DNA from 4 places in the Acidovorax sp. DMC1 genome. Region 4 is predicted to be linked to each of the others. Evidence: predicted binding sites of a transcription regulator. Region 4 holds the regulator's gene; each other region holds the start of a gene.
What was found. Region 4 encodes sigma-54, which starts transcription at its own class of promoters, with help from an activator protein. Its sites were predicted from a motif close to TGGCANGNAANCTGCTTT; they were not measured.
Positions count from the first base shown of each region.

Region 1: ACT531_RS02990 (TorF family putative porin) is a predicted target of sigma-54. The motif match lies at 2,554-2,571, and genes of this name have one in related genera.
Region 2: glnA (type I glutamate--ammonia ligase) is a predicted target of sigma-54. The motif match lies at 2,576-2,593, and genes of this name have one in related genera.
Region 3: ACT531_RS10360 (transglutaminase family protein) is a predicted target of sigma-54. The motif match lies at 2,299-2,316, and genes of this name have one in related genera.

Region 1 covers NZ_JBQUYO010000001.1:633,051-637,214, forward strand. Annotated here, with positions in the region: gene amt (ammonium transporter) at 1-1,388, opposite strand, end outside; gene glnK (P-II family nitrogen regulator) at 1,425-1,763, opposite strand; gene ACT531_RS02990 (TorF family putative porin) at 1,807-2,517, opposite strand; gene ACT531_RS02995 (YifB family Mg chelatase-like AAA ATPase) at 2,732-4,164, shown strand, end outside.
Region 2 covers NZ_JBQUYO010000006.1:291,753-295,916, forward strand. Annotated here, with positions in the region: gene glnL (nitrogen regulation protein NR(II)) at 1-281, opposite strand, end outside; gene ACT531_RS14840 (hypothetical protein) at 363-890, opposite strand; gene glnA (type I glutamate--ammonia ligase) at 1,111-2,526, opposite strand; gene ACT531_RS14850 (competence/damage-inducible protein A) at 2,699-3,520, opposite strand; gene ACT531_RS14855 (EI24 domain-containing protein) at 3,517-4,164, opposite strand, start outside.
Region 3 covers NZ_JBQUYO010000004.1:59,814-63,977, reverse strand. Annotated here, with positions in the region: gene ACT531_RS10360 (transglutaminase family protein) at 1-2,286, opposite strand, end outside; gene ACT531_RS10355 (alpha/beta fold hydrolase) at 2,432-3,169, shown strand; gene panC (pantoate--beta-alanine ligase) at 3,243-4,082, opposite strand; gene panB (3-methyl-2-oxobutanoate hydroxymethyltransferase) at 4,117-4,164, opposite strand, start outside.
Region 4 covers NZ_JBQUYO010000008.1:19,926-24,089, forward strand. Annotated here, with positions in the region: gene lptA (lipopolysaccharide transport periplasmic protein LptA) at 1-485, shown strand, start outside; gene lptB (LPS export ABC transporter ATP-binding protein) at 542-1,303, shown strand; gene ACT531_RS16295 (RNA polymerase factor sigma-54) at 1,303-2,901, shown strand; gene ACT531_RS16300 (acyl-CoA thioesterase) at 2,982-3,461, shown strand; gene ACT531_RS16305 (THUMP domain-containing class I SAM-dependent RNA methyltransferase) at 3,458-4,164, shown strand, end outside.

The DNA.
Region 1 (4,164 bases), on a different contig from region 4:
TGTGTCCACACCTGAGCAGCGATGGAGTAGTCGGCAGAGGTCACCATGGTGGCGGTCACCCAGTCGGCCACGTAGCCAGGGCCACCCAGGCCAGGGGCGTTGAACACGCCAGTCAGCAGTGCACCCACGATACCGCCGATGCCGTGCACGCCGAACACGTCGAGCGAGTCGTCTGCACCCAGCAGCTTCTTGAGGCCGTTGACACCCCACAGGCAGGCAAAACCACCCACCAGACCGATGACCAGCGCACCGCCGATACCGACGTTGCCGGCCGCAGGCGTGATGGCCACGAGGCCCGCCACGGCACCCGACGCTGCGCCCAGCATCGAAGCCTTGCCGCGCATCAGCGCTTCACCCATGCACCATGCCAGCACGGCAGCGGCAGTGGCCACCAGCGTGTTGATGAAGGCCAGGGCAGCGAAGCCGTTGGCTTCCAGGGCAGAGCCGGCGTTGAAGCCGAACCAGCCCACCCACAGCAGCGAGGCACCGACCATGGTCAGTGTCAGGCTGTGAGGCGCCATGGCTTCCTTGCCGTAACCAATGCGCTTGCCCACCATGAACGCGCCCACCAGGCCCGCCACAGCGGCGTTGATGTGCACCACGGTACCGCCAGCGAAGTCCAGAGCACCCCACTGCCAGATCTGGCCGGCCTTGCTGGTCATGGCGTCGGCCACTTCCTTGGAGGCGTAGGCATCAGGACCCATCCAGAACCACACCATGTGGGCGATCGGCAGGTAGCTGAACGTGAACCACAGAACCATGAACAGCATAACGGCGCTGAACTTGATGCGCTCCGCAAACGCACCGACGATCAGGGCGCAGGTGATGCCGGCGAACGTGGCCTGGAAGGCGGCAAACACCACTTCCGGAATCACGATGCCCTTGCTGAACGTGGCCGCGTTGGCAAACGTGCCCGCCGCGTTGTCCCAGATGCCCTTCATGAACAGCCGGTCAAAACCACCGATGAAGGCACCGCCTTCAGTGAAGGCCAGGCTGTAGCCGTAGATGAACCACAGCACCACGATCAGCGAGAACGTGACCATCACCTGCATCAGCACGGACAGCATGTTCTTGCTGCGCACCAGGCCGCCGTAGAACAGTGCCAGGCCGGGCAGGACCATCAGGATCACGAGGATGGTGGAGGTCATCATCCACGCGGTGTCACCCTTGTTGGGGACGGGGGCAGGCGCTTCGGCGGCCGGCGCTGCAGGCGCAGCGGCGGCAGCAGCAGCCGGTGCAGCGGCTGCTGCAGGGGCAGCGGCTTCGGCCGCAGGTGCCGCCGCAGCGGGTGCCGAGGCCTCTGCCGTGGCGGGCGCCTGGGCGAGGACAGCCGATCCGCCGGATAGCAGACTCAGCCCCAGAATGAAGGAAGCAAGCAGTTTTTTCATGGCGTTTCTCTTCTTGGATGGGATGCGGCCTCGCCCTTACAGGGCTTCCTTGCCGGTTTCGCCAGTGCGGATGCGCACCACCTGCTCCAGGTGGGTCACGAAAATCTTGCCGTCACCGATCTTGCCGGTGCGCGCTGCGGTCTCGATGGACTCGATCACGCGGTCCACCAGGTCGTCGGCCACAGCGGCCTCGATCTTGACCTTGGGGAGAAAGTCCACCACGTACTCTGCACCGCGGTACAGCTCGGTGTGGCCCTTTTGGCGGCCAAAGCCTTTGACTTCGGTCACCGTGATGCCTTGCACGCCGATGTCGGAGAGCGCTTCGCGCACTTCGTCGAGCTTGAAGGGCTTGATGATGGCTGTCACCATTTTCATTTTCAGATCCTCCGGAATGGGCGCCACCGGCGCCCATTGAGACTTACAGGGTTTTGGTGAGCGTGACGATCACGCGCGACTTGTTGACCGGGCCGTAGAAGGCCTTCTTGGTGGCGCCGACCACGGCAGCGCCGAGGGACACGCCGCCGCCGAAGTCGTACGAGCCGCCCAGGCTGTAATCCATGAAGTTGGGGGCGGTGATGTCACCACCAAAGCGGGTGAAACCGACCGATGCCTTCAGCGTGGTGCTGGGGGCCACTTCCTGGGCAAACGCCAGGTTCAGGTAGCCAGTGTTGCGGCCCTTCATGCCAGGACCGGCGTAGGCAAAGTAGTCCTTGGACAGGGTGTGCGAGTACTTGGCCGTCACCGGGCCGAAGGTGGCAGCGCCATAGACTTCGGTGGTGTTGCCCGCGCTGTTGCCGGGGTAGATGTAGGTCAGCAGGCCCACGTCCAGGTCCACATCGCCGGCCTTGAACTTGTAGCCGCCGTACAGGTCGGATTCGAGCGAGTTGCCGGACAGCCAGTTGACGCTGGAGTTCCAGTTGCCCACGTAGAAGCCGGTTTCGCCGAAGGTGTAGTCAAAGCCGCCTTGCAGTGCAGGCTTGACGGTCTTGACCTTGGACGTGTCCTGGTCCTGGCCGCGGAACTTGTAGTTCGTGGTCAGGCTGACGTTGGCGGTGAGCTGGGCGCTGGCCAGCATGGGAAGGGTTGCAACAAGGGCAACGCCCAGGGTCTTGATGATGGCGCGGGTCATGTTTCCTCCGGTTGGACAAAGTAGGGACAAGCGCTTTAAGCACGGACCGTGCCACGCCAAGGTGCAGAGAGTGCCGCACGGTTGCGTTGCGTTACAACAATCCCCAGTACAGTGGCGGTGACCGCGCTCGGAGCGCCGCACTCAACTGGTGCAGGCGCCCCGCAGGCCGCGCTAAAAACCCACAAAACGCACCCATCTGGGGAGAAATCGCTTCATGAGTCTTGCTTTGGTGCAAAGCCGCGCCCTTCTGGGGCTGCAGGCGCCTGCAGTCACCGTCGAAGTGCATCTGGCCAACGGTTTGCCCAGCTTCACGCTGGTCGGGCTGGCCGAGGTGGAGGTGAAAGAAGCCCGCGAACGCGTGCGCTCGGCGCTGCAGAACGCAGGGCTGGAGTTCCCGACCAACAAGCGCATTACCGTCAACCTCGCGCCTGCGGATTTGCCCAAGGACTCGGGCCGCTTTGACCTGCCCATCGCCCTGGGCATCCTCGCCGCCAGCGGTCAGGTGGACGCCAGCCGCCTGGCAGGCTACGAGTTTGCAGGCGAGCTGTCGCTGTCGGGCGAGCTGCGCCCCGTGCGCGGCGCGCTGGCCACCAGCCTGGCGCTGCAGACGCAGCAGATCGATGCCCAGCTGGTGCTGCCGCCCGGCAGCGCCGAAGAAGCCGCCCTGGTACCCGCCGCGCGCGTGGTGCGTGCCCGCCACCTGCTGGATGTGGTGCGCGCGTTCCTGCCACCCGGCAGCACGGCCGGCGGCAATGCCGACGTGGCCAACGACGGCTGGACGCGCCTGCAGGCCACCGCGCTCGCCGCCAGCACCACCGGGCCCGACATGGCCGATGTAAAGGGCCAGGCCGGTGCCAAGCGGGCGCTGGAGATTGCAGCGGCCGGGGGCCACAGCGTGCTGATGGCCGGGCCACCGGGCTCGGGCAAGTCGATGCTGGCGCAGCGTTTTGCCGGGCTGCTGCCGGCGATGACGGTGGACGAGGCGCTGGAGAGCGCCGCCATTGCCAGCCTGGCGGGCCGCTTCAGGCCCGAGACCTTTGGCGTGCGCCCCACGGGCCAGCCCCACCACACGGCCAGCGCGGTGGCGCTGGTGGGCGGTGGCTCGCCCCCCCGGCCGGGCGAGATCTCGCTGGCCCACCAGGGCGTGCTCTTCCTCGATGAACTGCCCGAATTCCCCCGCGCTGCGCTGGAGGCACTGCGCGAGCCGCTGGAGACCGGCCACATCACCATCGCCCGGGCGGCGCAACGCGCGGAGTTTCCGGCCCGGTTCCAGATGATTGCGGCGATGAATCCGTGCCCCTGCGGCTTTCTGGGCTCCACGCAGCGCGCCTGCCGCTGCACGCCCGACCAGGTGCACCGCTACCAGGCCAAGCTCAGCGGCCCGCTGCTGGACCGCATCGACCTGCATGTCGAGGTGCCCGCCCTGCCCGCCGAGCAGCTGGTGCAGGCGGCTGCGGGCGAGTCCACTGCCAGCATCCGCGCCCGGGTGGAGCAGGCCCGCGCCCTGGCCCTGGCGCGCCAGGGCTGCACCAACCAGGCGCTGCAGGGCCAGGCCATCGACGCCCACCTGCACCTGGATGATGCGGCTGCCAAGTTCCTCAACACCGCTGCCGCGCGCCTGGGCTGGTCGGCCCGCAGCACGCACCG
Region 2 (4,164 bases), on a different contig from region 4:
ACCAGGATTTCGCCCACCTGCTCGGCATCGGCCACGTTGACATGCACGGGCACCGGGTCCTGGTGCAGGCGCTTCAGGCTGGCCTCGTAGCGCAGCGCGGCAAAGTCTTTGCCCCGGGCGCCCGCCAGGGCAGTCTGCAGCAAGGCGGGGTCGGTGAAGAAGGTGGAAAAGTCCGCCCCTTCCAGGGTGCGGCGCGACAGGCCCAGCGTGTTTTCCAGGGCGGCGTTGGCAAACTGCACGGCACCATCATCCGCACGCAGCACCGCCACCAGGGTGGACATCAGGTCCAGGGAATGAAAACGCCCGGTGTCAGTGCCGGACAGGTCGGGAAAGGAAGGGGCACTCACGCGCTGTCGCCGTTGTCAGTTGGTGGGCGCAGCGGGCGCGGGCAGGCGGGCAATCTCGCGCTTGATCCCTGCGATGTCGCTCTCGCTGCGGGCGAGGCTGGCCTTGAGTTCGGCCGTGCGCTCGGTATAGCGCTGGGGGTTGCGCAGATCCAGCGCATTGCGCTCGGGGGCGCCGTTGTTGTACTCCTTGAGCAGTTCGGCATGGCGCGTTTCCGCCTTGCGCAGCTCGGACTCCAGAATGGCGCGGGCATCCGAGTCGCGGGACTTTTGTTCATTGTTGCTGACGCGCGGAGCGTTGGCGGGCGAGGTCGCAGACGACGGAGCTGCTGCCCCACCGCCACCGGCGGCAGGGGCTGCGGCAGACGCCGGGCGGGTGCCCTGCACCACGGTGACATTGCCGCCTTCGACCAGCTTGCAGCCACGCTCCTTGGCCTGCTGCGCGTTGTTGGTGTATTCGTTGCCGCAACGATAGATGCGGTCTTGCGCCTGGACTGCGGGAACGGCGGCGGCGATGAGAAGCAGGGTGATGAGCGTTTTTTTCATTCGGTTTCCTCGCACGGACATGCAGGGGTCGGGGGAGTATCCCCCAATCACCTCACATCTCCAATCCAACAAAGACAGACCCTTGCAGGGCTGTGTATACGGATGCAACACCGGACGCCTTGGTTCCACCACGTGCACTCAGCGCGTCCGCCCGCTTCGCCCGCCCATGAAAAAAGGCGGCTTACGCCGCCTTTTTGAGCCATGGTCTGCAAGCAGACGATTACAGCGAGTAGTACATGTCGTACTCGACAGGGTGCACGGCCATGCGGAAGCGGGTCACTTCGTTCATCTTCAGATCGATGTAGGCGTCGATCATGCTGTCGGTGAACACGCCACCCTTGGTCAGGAACGCGCGGTCCTTGTCCAGGTGCTCCAGGGCTTGGTCCAGGCTGTGGCACACGGTGGGCACCAGCTTGTCTTCTTCGGGAGGCAGGTGGTACAGGTCCTTCGTGGCGGCTTCGCCCGGATGGATCTTGTTTTCCACGCCGTCCAGACCGGCCATCAGCAGTGCAGCGAAGCCCAGGTAAGGGTTCATCAGTGGATCGGGGAAGCGGGCTTCCACGCGACGGCCCTTGGGGTTGGCCACATAAGGAATGCGGATCGAGGCAGAACGGTTCTTGGCCGAGTAGGCCAGCTTCACCGGGGCTTCGAAGTGAGGCACCAGGCGCTTGTAGCTGTTGGTGCCGGGGTTGGTGATGGCGTTCAGGGCACGGGCGTGCTTGATGATGCCGCCGATGTAGTACAGCGCGAAGTCCGACAGACCGGCATAGCCGTCGCCAGCGAACAGGTTCTTGCCGTCCTTCCACACGGACTGGTGCACGTGCATGCCGGAGCCATTGTCGCCGTGGTAAGGCTTGGGCATGAACGTGGCGGTCTTGCCGTAGGCGTTGGCCACGTTGTGGATCACGTACTTTTGCAGGATGGTCCAGTCTGCGCGCTCGACCAGCGTGCTGAACTTGGTGCCGATTTCGTTCTGGCCAGCGCCCGCCACTTCGTGGTGGAACACTTCGACCGGGATGCCCAGGGATTCAAGGATCAGGGACATCTCGGCGCGCATGTCTTGCGTGCTGTCAACGGGAGGCACGGGGAAGTAGCCGCCCTTGACGGTGGGACGGTGGCCGCGGTTGCCGCCTTCGAGCTTGGCGCCAGTGTTCCAGGGGGCTTCGTACTCTTCGATTTCGTAGAAGGTGTTGTTGGGCTCGGTGCTCCAGCGCACGCCGTCGAAGATGAAGAATTCTGGCTCAGGACCGAAGTAGGCGGTGTCGCCCAGACCGGAGGCCTTCAGGTAGGCTTCAGCGCGCTTGGCGATGGAGCGCGGGTCACGGTCATAGGCCTTGCCGTCGGCGGGCTCGATCACGTCGCAGGTCAGGATCAGCGTCGTTTCTTCGAAGAAAGGATCGATGTTGGCCGTGCTCGGGTCGGGGATCAGCTGCATGTCGGAGGCTTCGATGCCCTTCCAACCGGCGATCGACGAGCCGTCAAAGGCGTGGCCCGAAGTGAACTTGTCTTCGTCGAAGTGAGAGACGGGCACCGTGGTGTGCTGTTGTTTGCCACGGGTATCGGTAAAACGGAAGTCAACGAACTTGACTTCGTTCTCCTTCACCATCTTCATCACGTCTGCAACGGTCTTGGCCATCAGGTTCTCCTGGATAAAGCGCTTGTTGAAAAAAGAGTTTGCTGAAACAAAAGCAGTTTGCGTGCCAGCCGAGTGCAGCACCGCACTATGAAGGAGCGCTACTGGCGGCAGGTCGGCGTGGCACACGCCCAAAAGCACCAATACGGTGCAATTCATCTATCCAATCTGGGTCTCAGAGGTTGCGCACCAATTCAGGGCCACAACTTGCACCAAATTCGTGCAGCCCTGTTTTCAGTGCCTGCCATGCGGCGGGCACGGAAGACGCAGGCCCTTTGACACCCAGTTCGATATGCCGCCCGTATTGTGGATGATCTACGCTGGGCAAACTGAACACCCGCACGTCAGGGTGCGATTTTTCAATCTGCTCCATGAGGGGCGTCAACGAGGCCTCCATCGCACCAAAGACCACCACCGACTGCTCGGTCTGCGGCGCGCGGTTGAAATGGGCTGCGTAATGGCGCTCCAGCACCCACTCGATCATCGGCCAGGCCATCACAGGAAACCCTGGAACGAAGTGCACGGATCCACCGCCAGGCCCGTCGCAGCTGAAGCCGGGGATCTTGTTGTAAGGATTGGGGATGATGCGCGCGCCCACCGGGAACATGCCCATGTTGAGGCGGTGCACGTTGTCAGAGCGATCAGGATCGTAAGGCACGCCCTGCTCTCGCGCCACATCCTGCATGCGTTCGCGGATCAGCGCCTCGGCCTCCGGGTGCAGGGCCAGATCCTGGCCCAGGGCTCGTCCAGCGCACTGCCGCGTGTGGTCGTCAGGGGTTGCACCAATGCCGCCACACGAAAACACCGCATCAGCCGACGCGAACGCCCGCTGCAAGGTGGCCGTAATCCGGTCCGGGTTGTCCCCCAGATAGTCGGCGTAGGCCAGGGACAGGCCGCGTGCCGACAACAGTTCGATCACCTTGGGCATGTGCTTGTCGGCACGTTTGCCTGACAAGATCTCGTCGCCCACGATGATGAGGCCGAAGGTAGGTGTCATGGTGCGTTGTCTCCAGAGGGCGAAATGGCAGGGGGTGGTAGCACGGCCGCAGCAGGGGCCGCAGTTTCCAGCGCCGGCGTGTCAGCAGGGCGTGGGGTCAATGCAGACGAGGCCGACGAAGGGGCGGGCTCGGCCATGGGCATATTCGTCCCCCGCTCGGCCCGCAAGCGTTGCAAGGCGGCCAAGCCATAGTGCGCGAACCACAGCGAGGAAAAAGCGAACACCAGGGTGTAGATCCAGATCGCCAGTGGCACCAGCACAAAAAACGCGGCGGCAAACACCACACCCGATGCCCACACGATGCTGGGGGCCGCCCCCAGGTAACCCGTGACGATGCCAATACCCAGCAGGCTGCTGCGATGGCGCCGGAAGATCTCCTGGCGCTCCTCCTTGCTGGCGTGGTCCGCCAGCGCATCAAACACCATCACCCGGTAAGTCAGCCATCCCCAAATCAAGGGCGGCAGAACGAGGACCAGCGGCGGAACCAGCCACAGAGGAACCGACACCACCAGCGCCACAAGCGCCAGCACCGTGGAGCCCACGGACCAAGCCACACTCGCGATGAAAGACCCGCCTTTTTTGCGCTCCAGGTCCGGAAAACGCCGGGCAGCCACCAAGGCCACCAGGGCAGGCGTCATCAGCAC
Region 3 (4,164 bases), on a different contig from region 4:
GCCGGTGTGGCGGCCATCGGTCATGAACTTCTCGGCCGACAGGCGGGTCTCCCACGCGGCTTGGTAAAGAAACTCGGTGTGCTGCACCAGCTCCTTCCAGTGGCTGGCGGGGTGGATGTTCACCTCGATCACGCCGGGGTCGGGCGTCACGGCCAGCACCTTCAGGCGTGCGTCGCGCGGCGGCGGGTAGCCTTCCAGCACGATCTTCATGCCCAGTTCTTCGGCCGTGGCCTCGATGGCCGCCAGCAGGTCCAGGTAGTCCTCCAGGCGCGCCAGCGGGGGCATGAAGACGTAGAGCACGCCGTACTTCTCACCCACCTTCTCGGCCTTGGGGCCGCTGGCGCGGCGCGGGTCGCGCACTTCCACACACAGGGCAGTGCGCGACAGGCCTGCGGCCGACTGGAACTTGCCCGGGGGCTGCATGCCCGCATGCGGGTCGGGCTGCCCGGCCTGGCGTGCGTGGTCGCCGCCTGCGGTGCCTTGCACCACGCGGCGTGCTTCGCCCGGTGCGGTGGCGCCCGCCAGGTAGGGCAGGTCACGGTCGCCGGTGACGGGGCCCGCTGGAAGGGAATACCGCGCCCGCAGCGTGGTCGCAGCGGGCAGCGGGCCTTGGGGTGCGGTCGGGTCTTGCGGGATCAGGTGCTCGGTGTCCGACGCCTTCACCCAGGGCAGGGCGTCCAGCGGCAGGCGGTAGCCCATGGGCGAATCGCCGGGGATCAGCAGCATGCGGTCGTCGCGGAAGAACCAAGGCCCCGTGCTCCACGCGCTGCCCGCCCCGACGCCCGCCTGCAGCGGCAGCACATAGCCCACCACGCTGTCGAGCTTTTGCTCAAACACGCGGCGCAGGCGGGCGCGCTCCAGCTCATCGTCCAGGCGCGCGTCGAACGGGTCCACGTTGATGGGCAGGCGCCGCTCGCGCCACAGGTAATAGAAGGTGTCTTCGTAGCCCGGCTGAATGTAGCGGTCGGTGATGCCCAGCTTGCGCGTGAGCGTACGCACAAAACGTTCGGCGTCGGCACTGGTGTAGTGCGATGGGTCACGCTCGTCGGCAAACAGCGCGGGGTTCTGCCACGCGGGCTGGCCGTCGGCGCGCCAGCAGATCGACAGCGCCCAGCGCGGCAACTGCTCGCCGGGGTACCACTTGCCCTGGCCAAAGTGCAAAAAACCGCCCTGGCCGTATTCGGCGCGCAGCTTGTGCGTGAGTTCGGTGGCAAAGCCGCGTTTGGTGGGGCCCAGGGCATCGGTGTTCCACTCGGGCGCGTCGCGGTCGCCCACGGCCACAAAGGTGGGCTCGCCACCCATGGTCAGGCGCACATCGCCTGCTACCAGGTCGGCGTCCACCTGCTCGCCCAGCGCCAGCACGGCCTGCCACTGGTCTTCGGTGTAGGGCTTGGTCACGCGGGGGGATTCGTAAATGCGCGTCACGCGCATCTCGTGACTGAAGTCCACCTCGGCCTTGTCCACGCCGCCTTCAATCGGCGCGGCCCCCGAGGGCTGCGGCGTGCAGGCCAGCGGGATGTGGCCCTCTCCCGCCATCAGGCCGCTGGTGGCATCCAGGCCAATCCAGCCCGCGCCGGGCAGGTAGACCTCGCACCAGGCGTGCAGGTCGGTGAAGTCGTGGTCGGTGCCACTGGGGCCATCTAGCGCCTTCACATCGGGGGTCAGCTGGATCAGGTAGCCCGACACAAACCGCGCCGCCAGCCCCAGGTGGCGCAGCAGCTGCACCAGCAGCCAGCCCGAGTCGCGGCACGAGCCGCTGGCCTTTTGCAGCGTCTCCTCGGGCGTCTGCACGCCGGGCTCCAGGCGGATCAGGTAGCGAATGTCCTGCGACACCTGCTGGTTCAGCTTGACCAGAAAGTCCACTGTGCGCCGTTTGCTGCGGTCGATCTTGTCCAGGTACGCCTGCACCAGCGGCGTCATCGGCTCGGTGGCCAGGTAGGGCGCCAGCTCCTGCTGCACATCGCTGCTGTACTTGAAGGGGATGTGCTCGGCCTCGGGCTCCAGGAAGAAGTCGAAGGGGTTGTAAACCGCCATCTCCACCACCAGGTCCACCGTGACCTTGAACTCGCGCGTCTTCTCCGGGAAGACGAGCCGTGCCTGGTAATTGGCAAACGGATCCTGCTGCCAGTTGATGAAGTGCTGCGCGGGCTCGACCTTGAGCGAGTACGAAATCACATTGCTGCGGCAATGGGGCGCAGGCCGCAATCGGATGGTCTGCGGCCCGAGGCCGACCAGCCGGTCGTATTGGTAATGCGTGACGTGGTGGAGCGCGGCGTGGATGGGCATATGCAGGCCATGCTAGCAAGTCCCGAGCCATCGCGGGCAACTATTCCGGGGGCGGTGACAAGCGGCCATCGGCTGTTCACAATGTGCGGTCCGTGCCCCGCTGCTGGGGCTGTCTGCATGCTTCTCATCGTGCACCAACTTGGTGATGCCTCTTTTCATCCATGTCCCACTCCCCCAACTTCTGCTCCTGCCCGGTCTGGCCGCCGATGAACGCATGTGGCGCGGCGTGCTGCCGCTGCTGCCCGCCGCGCTGCGCCCCGAGGTCGCCACCGCCCACCAGGATGTGAACCTGCATCGCATCGAGGACTTTGCCGCACGGCTGCTGGCACAGCACGCGGGGCCGCTGGTGCTGGCCGGTGCGTCGATGGGCGGCATGATCGCCATGGAGGCCGCGCGCCAGGCGCCGCAGCGGGTTGCGGGGCTGGCCTTGCTGGGCACCACCGCGCGACCCGAGACACCCGACATGCGCGCCCTGCGCGAAGGTGCCATCGAACTGTTTGAACAGGGCCGGGTGCGCGAGGTCATCGAGCCCAACGTGGCCCTGGCCTTCCACCCCGTGAACGCCGCCAAGGCGGAGCTGGTGCAGGCCTATCTGGACTTTGTGCTGGACGCGGGCCCCGACCACCTGGTGCGCCAGAACCGTGCCGTGATCCACCGCCCCGATGCGCGCTTGCACCTGCCTCAGGTAGCTTGCCCCGTGCTGGTGGTGTGTGGCGCAGCCGACCAGCTCACGCCGCCCGAATGCTCGGCAGAGATTGCGGCGCTGGTGCCCGCTGCCGAACACCACCTGCTACCCGACAGCGGCCACATGCTGACCATGGAGCAGCCGGAGGTGGTGACCGGCTTGCTGGTGCAGTGGCTGGGCCGCAATGGATGGATTTGATCTAGTGCTTGAGGTTTTTTTGGCCGCTACCGCGCGATGGGTAAGCTCTGATAGCTATTGAATTAATAGCTAATCAAAACTCCAGGTTGTCAATCAACCGCGTGCTGCCCAGCCGCGCAGCACCCAGCGCCACCAGCGTGCCTGCCGCATCCTCGGCCGTGGCGGGCAGCAAGTCGGCGCGGCGGCGCACCGTGAGGTAGTCGGGCGCCCAGCCCCGCGCGCGCAGCGCGTCCTGCGCCTGGGCCTCCAGCGCGCTGCGGTCGCTGGCATCCAGCCACTGCTGCGCCAGCCGCTTCAGGGCCTGCGACAGGGCCACGGCCTCCTGGCGTTCTTCCAGGCTGAGGTAGCCATTGCGCGAACTCAGGGCCAGCCCATCGGCCGCGCGGCAGGTTTCGCCCGCCACGATCTCGATGGGCAGCGCAAACTGCCGCACCATGTGGCGGATCACCATGAGCTGCTGGTAGTCCTTCTTGCCAAACACGGCCACGCCACCGGTGGCGCCCAGCACGCAGGCAAACAGCTTCATCACCACCGTGCTCACGCCCACAAAAAAGCCGGGGCGGAAGTGGCCTTCGAGCATGTCGGCGAGCTGCGGGTCGGGGTGCACCTTGAAGGTCTGGGGCTCGGGGTACAGGTCCGCCTCGCGCGGGGCAAACAGCACATCGCAACCAGCGGCCTGCAGTTTTGCGCAGTCGGCCTCCCATGTGCGCGGGTAGCTGTCAAAGTCCTCGTGCGGCAGAAACTGCAGGCGGTTCACAAAGATGCTGGCCACGGTCACATCGCCCAGGGGTTGGGCCTGGCGCACCAGGGCGATATGCCCCTCATGCAGGTTGCCCATGGTGGGCACAAAAGCCGGGCGGCGGTAGGGGGCCAGGGCCTGGCGCAGGTCGGCAATGGAGCGGGCAATCAGCATGGGGTGGGAAGGGTCAGAGAGATAGGAAAAAGGCTCACCAGGCGTGCACAGCGTTGTCCGGGAAACGCCCATGCTTCACGGC
Region 4 (4,164 bases):
GCACCATCGTGCTGCGCGGCGCGCGGCTGGATGTGCGCCAGGACGCCGACGGCTACCAGTACGGCGTGGTCACGGCCGAGGCGGGCAAACGGGCGTTCTTCCGCCAGAAGCGCGACACCGTGGCCGGAGCGCCGGACGAGTTCATCGAAGGCGAAAGCGAAGTCATCGAATACGACGGCAAGGCCGACAACGTGCGCTTCATCACCCGCGCCGAACTGCGCCGCTACCGTGGGTCGGTGCTCAACGACGAGATCACCGGCGCCGTGATCGTTTACAACAACCTCACCGACGTGTTCACCGTCGATGGCCAGAAGGCGCCTGCGTCTTCGGCTGCGGCCGGCGACGCCCCCACGTCTGGCGGCCGCGTGCGCGCCGTGCTGGCACCCAAGGACCCGCCGCCCGGTACGGCAGCCCCCGCCAAGGCGCCCGAGTCGCCCGCACCGGCGCTGCGCCCCAGCAACACCCTTGGCGGCGGCGCCAAGTGAGCGGGCGCGTGGTGAGTACTGGTCCCGAGACCCCGGCGACCCCTGCGAACAGCCGTCTGGGGCCTGATTCGCAGTCGGGCAGCCGCCTGGAGGTGCAGCACCTGGCCAAGTCCTATGGCAGCCGCAAGGTCGTCAAGGACGTGTCCCTGGAGGTGCAAAAAGGCGAAGTCGTGGGTTTGCTGGGCCCCAATGGCGCGGGCAAGACCACTTCGTTCTACATGATCGTGGGCTTGGTACGCAGCGATGCGGGTGACATCCGTATCGACGGCCAGTCCGTGGCCCACATGCCCATCCATCGCCGGTCGCGCCTGGGGCTGTCGTACCTGCCGCAAGAAGCCTCCATCTTCCGCAAGCTCACCGTCGAAGAAAACGTGCGCGCCGTGCTGGAACTGCAGCGCGCCGATGACGGCCAGCCGCTGTCGCGCGATGCCATCGAAGAGCGCCTGACGGCCCTGCTGCAAGAGCTGCGCGTGGACCACCTGAGGGCCTCACCCGCTCTGGCGCTGTCGGGCGGCGAGCGCCGCCGTGTGGAGATTGCGCGGGCCTTGGCCACCCAGCCGCGTTTCATCCTGCTGGACGAGCCCTTTGCGGGCATCGACCCCATCGCCGTGATTGAAATCCAGCGCATCATCGGCTTCCTGAAGGCGCGCGGCATTGGGGTGCTCATCACCGATCACAACGTGCGCGAGACGCTGGGCATCTGCGACCACGCCTTCATCATCAGCGACGGCCGCGTGCTGGCGCAGGGCACGCCGTCCGAGATCGTGGACAACGCGGAGGTCCGAAGGGTGTACCTCGGCGAACACTTCAGGATGTGATGAAGCCTGGACTGTCGCTGCGCGTCTCGCAGCATCTCGCATTGACCCCCCAGCTCCAGCAGTCCATCCGGCTGCTGCAGTTGTCCACGCTCGAACTCTCGCAGGAAGTCGAGCAGATGCTCGACGAAAACCCGTTCCTCGAACGCAATGCCGACGAAGCCCCGCGCGAGGAATTTGGCCTGGAAGCCGCCGACACGCCTGCACAGGCCGACGACTACAGTGCCGATGATGCTATGTTTTCAGGAGCTACCAGCGCAAGCAGTACTAGCGCTGATAGCCAAAACGACGCTGAAATCTCCGGCGGGGGCTCGGACGAGCCCGACTGGAGCGGCGACGGCACCGTCGAGATGGCGCCCAACGATGCCGAGTGGGGCGGCGACGCCCCGGCACGCACCCGCAACGACGCGGAAGGCGACGAGGCCGATGCCACCGAGCTGGCCCGCTCGCACGAATCGCTGACGGCCTTTTTGCACCGCCAGGCGCTGTCGCTGCGCCTGTCCGAAGTGGACACGGCCGCGCTGCGTTTCCTCATCGAATCGCTGAACGACGACGGCTACCTCGAAGAGCCGCTGGAAGAACTCGCCATCAGCCTCGTCGGGCCCGACGACCTGGAACAGATCGAAGAGCTGGTGCACCGCTTCACGGTGGCCCAGCGCCTGCTGCAAAGCCTGGAACCTGTGGGCGTGGGCGCGCGCAATCTGTCCGAATGCCTGACGCTGCAGCTCGCGGCGTTGGCGGCCGACGAAGACAGCGACGCCGACCCCGAGACCGTGCAGACCGCTCTGCGCATCTGCCAGCAGCCGCTGGAGATGCTGGCCCGCCGCGACATCCGCCGCCTGACGCAGCTGTGCAGCGAAGGCGGCGTGGCTGGAGAAGAGCGTACCCGCGCTGCCATGGCACTCATCGCCCGCCTGGAACCACGCCCGGGCCGCAAGTTTGCCGACGTGGAGCGCAACATCATCGTGCCCGACGTCATCGTGCGCAAAGCCGGTCGCGCCAATGGCAGCGGCCAGCAGAGCTTCATCGTGCAGCTCAACCCCGACGTGATGCCCCGCCTGCGCGTGCACGACATCTACGCAGGCGCCCTGCGCGGCCACAAGGGCGGCGAAGGCCACCAGGGCATGCAGCAGCGCCTGCAGGAGGCGCGCTGGTTCATCAAGAACATCCAGCAGCGCTTTGACACCATCCTGCGCGTGTCGCGCGCCATTGTCGAGCGGCAAAAGAACTTCTTCACCCACGGTGAACTGGCCATGCGCCCGCTGGTGCTGCGCGACATTGCCGACGAACTGGGCCTGCACGAGTCCACCATCAGCCGCGTCACCACTGCCAAGTACATGGCCACGCCGATTGGCACCTACGAGCTGAAGTATTTCTTTGGCTCGGGCCTGGGTACCGAAACGGGCGGCAATGCATCGAGCACGGCGGTGCGCGCACTGATCAAGCAGTTCGTGTCGGCGGAGAGCCCGGCCAAGCCGCTGTCCGACAGCCAGATCGCCGAGATGCTCAAGGAGCAGGGCATCGAATGCGCGCGCCGCACCGTGGCCAAGTACCGCGAGGCGCTCAAGATCGCGCCGGCGAATTTGCGCAAGGCGTTGTAGCCGCCTCGGCAGCTGGCGCACGGCGCGCCTGCGATGCCGTACCTTTTCTGTTGTTTCCGTATTACCTACCGCAGCCCACCATGGCCCGCATCGTCTTTGACCTTCCCCCGTACTTCGGCTTTGCCACCGAGCTGCAGATCTACATCAGCCACGTGAACCAGGGCGGGCATCTGGACAACGCGCAGCTGCTCACCCTGGTGTCCGAAGCACGCGTGCGTTTCTTCCAGTCGCTGGGCTACCCCGAGGCCGATGTGGGCGGCCTGTCCATCGTGGTCGGCGACATCGTGGCGCAGTACAAGTCCGAAGGTTTCCACGGCGAGACCATGCGCGTGGAGATGGCGCCTGCGGACTTCAACCGCTACGGTTTCGACCTGGTGTTCTGCATGACCGAAAAGGCCTCAGGCCGCGAGGTGGCGCGCGGCAAGATCGGCATCGTCTTCATCGGCAAGGCCAGCCGCAAGGTCGCCCCCATCCCGGACTCCATCCGCCAGCTGCTGGCCCGGGCGGGGGAGCCCGGTTCCCCCGCAGTGCCCGAGCGCGTATCCTCCCCATCGACATGAACCAACTCCAACTTTTTCTCCCTTGCGCCGCGGGCGTCGAGGGCTTTCTGGCCGACGAGGTGCATGGCATCACCGGTCTCACGGGGCAAGACCTGCTGGTGGGCCGGGGTGGTGTGCTGCTGCGCGCCTCGTGGCGCCAGGCCATGCAGCTCAACCTGCACAGCCGTCTGGCCCAGCGCGTACTGGTGCAATTGGCCCACCGCCCGTACCGGTCTGAGAACGACCTCTACAACATGGCCAGCGATGTGGCTTGGGAGATCTGGTTCACCACGCGCCAGACCTTCAAGGTCGAAGTGACGGCCCAGCACAGCCCGCTGCAGAGCCTGAACTTCGCGGGCCTCAAGGTGAAAGACGCCGTGGCCGACCGCTTCCGCCACAAGAGCGGCGTGCGCCCCGATGTGAACACCCAGTGGCCCGACGTGCGCATCCACCTGCACCTGACCACCGACGAAGCCACGATCTACATCGACACCAGCGGCGAGCCGCTGTTCAAGCGCGGCTGGCGCGAGGACAAGGGCGACGCACCGCTCAAGGAAACCCTGGCCGCCGCCATGATCGCCGCCAGCGGCTGGGACCCGCACGGCGACAACCCCCAGCCCCTGTACGACCCCTGCTGCGGCAGCGGCACCATCGTGGTCGAGGCCGCGCAGATCGCCTGCCGCATCCCGGCGGGCATGCTGCGTCGCTTTGCGTTTGAAAAGCT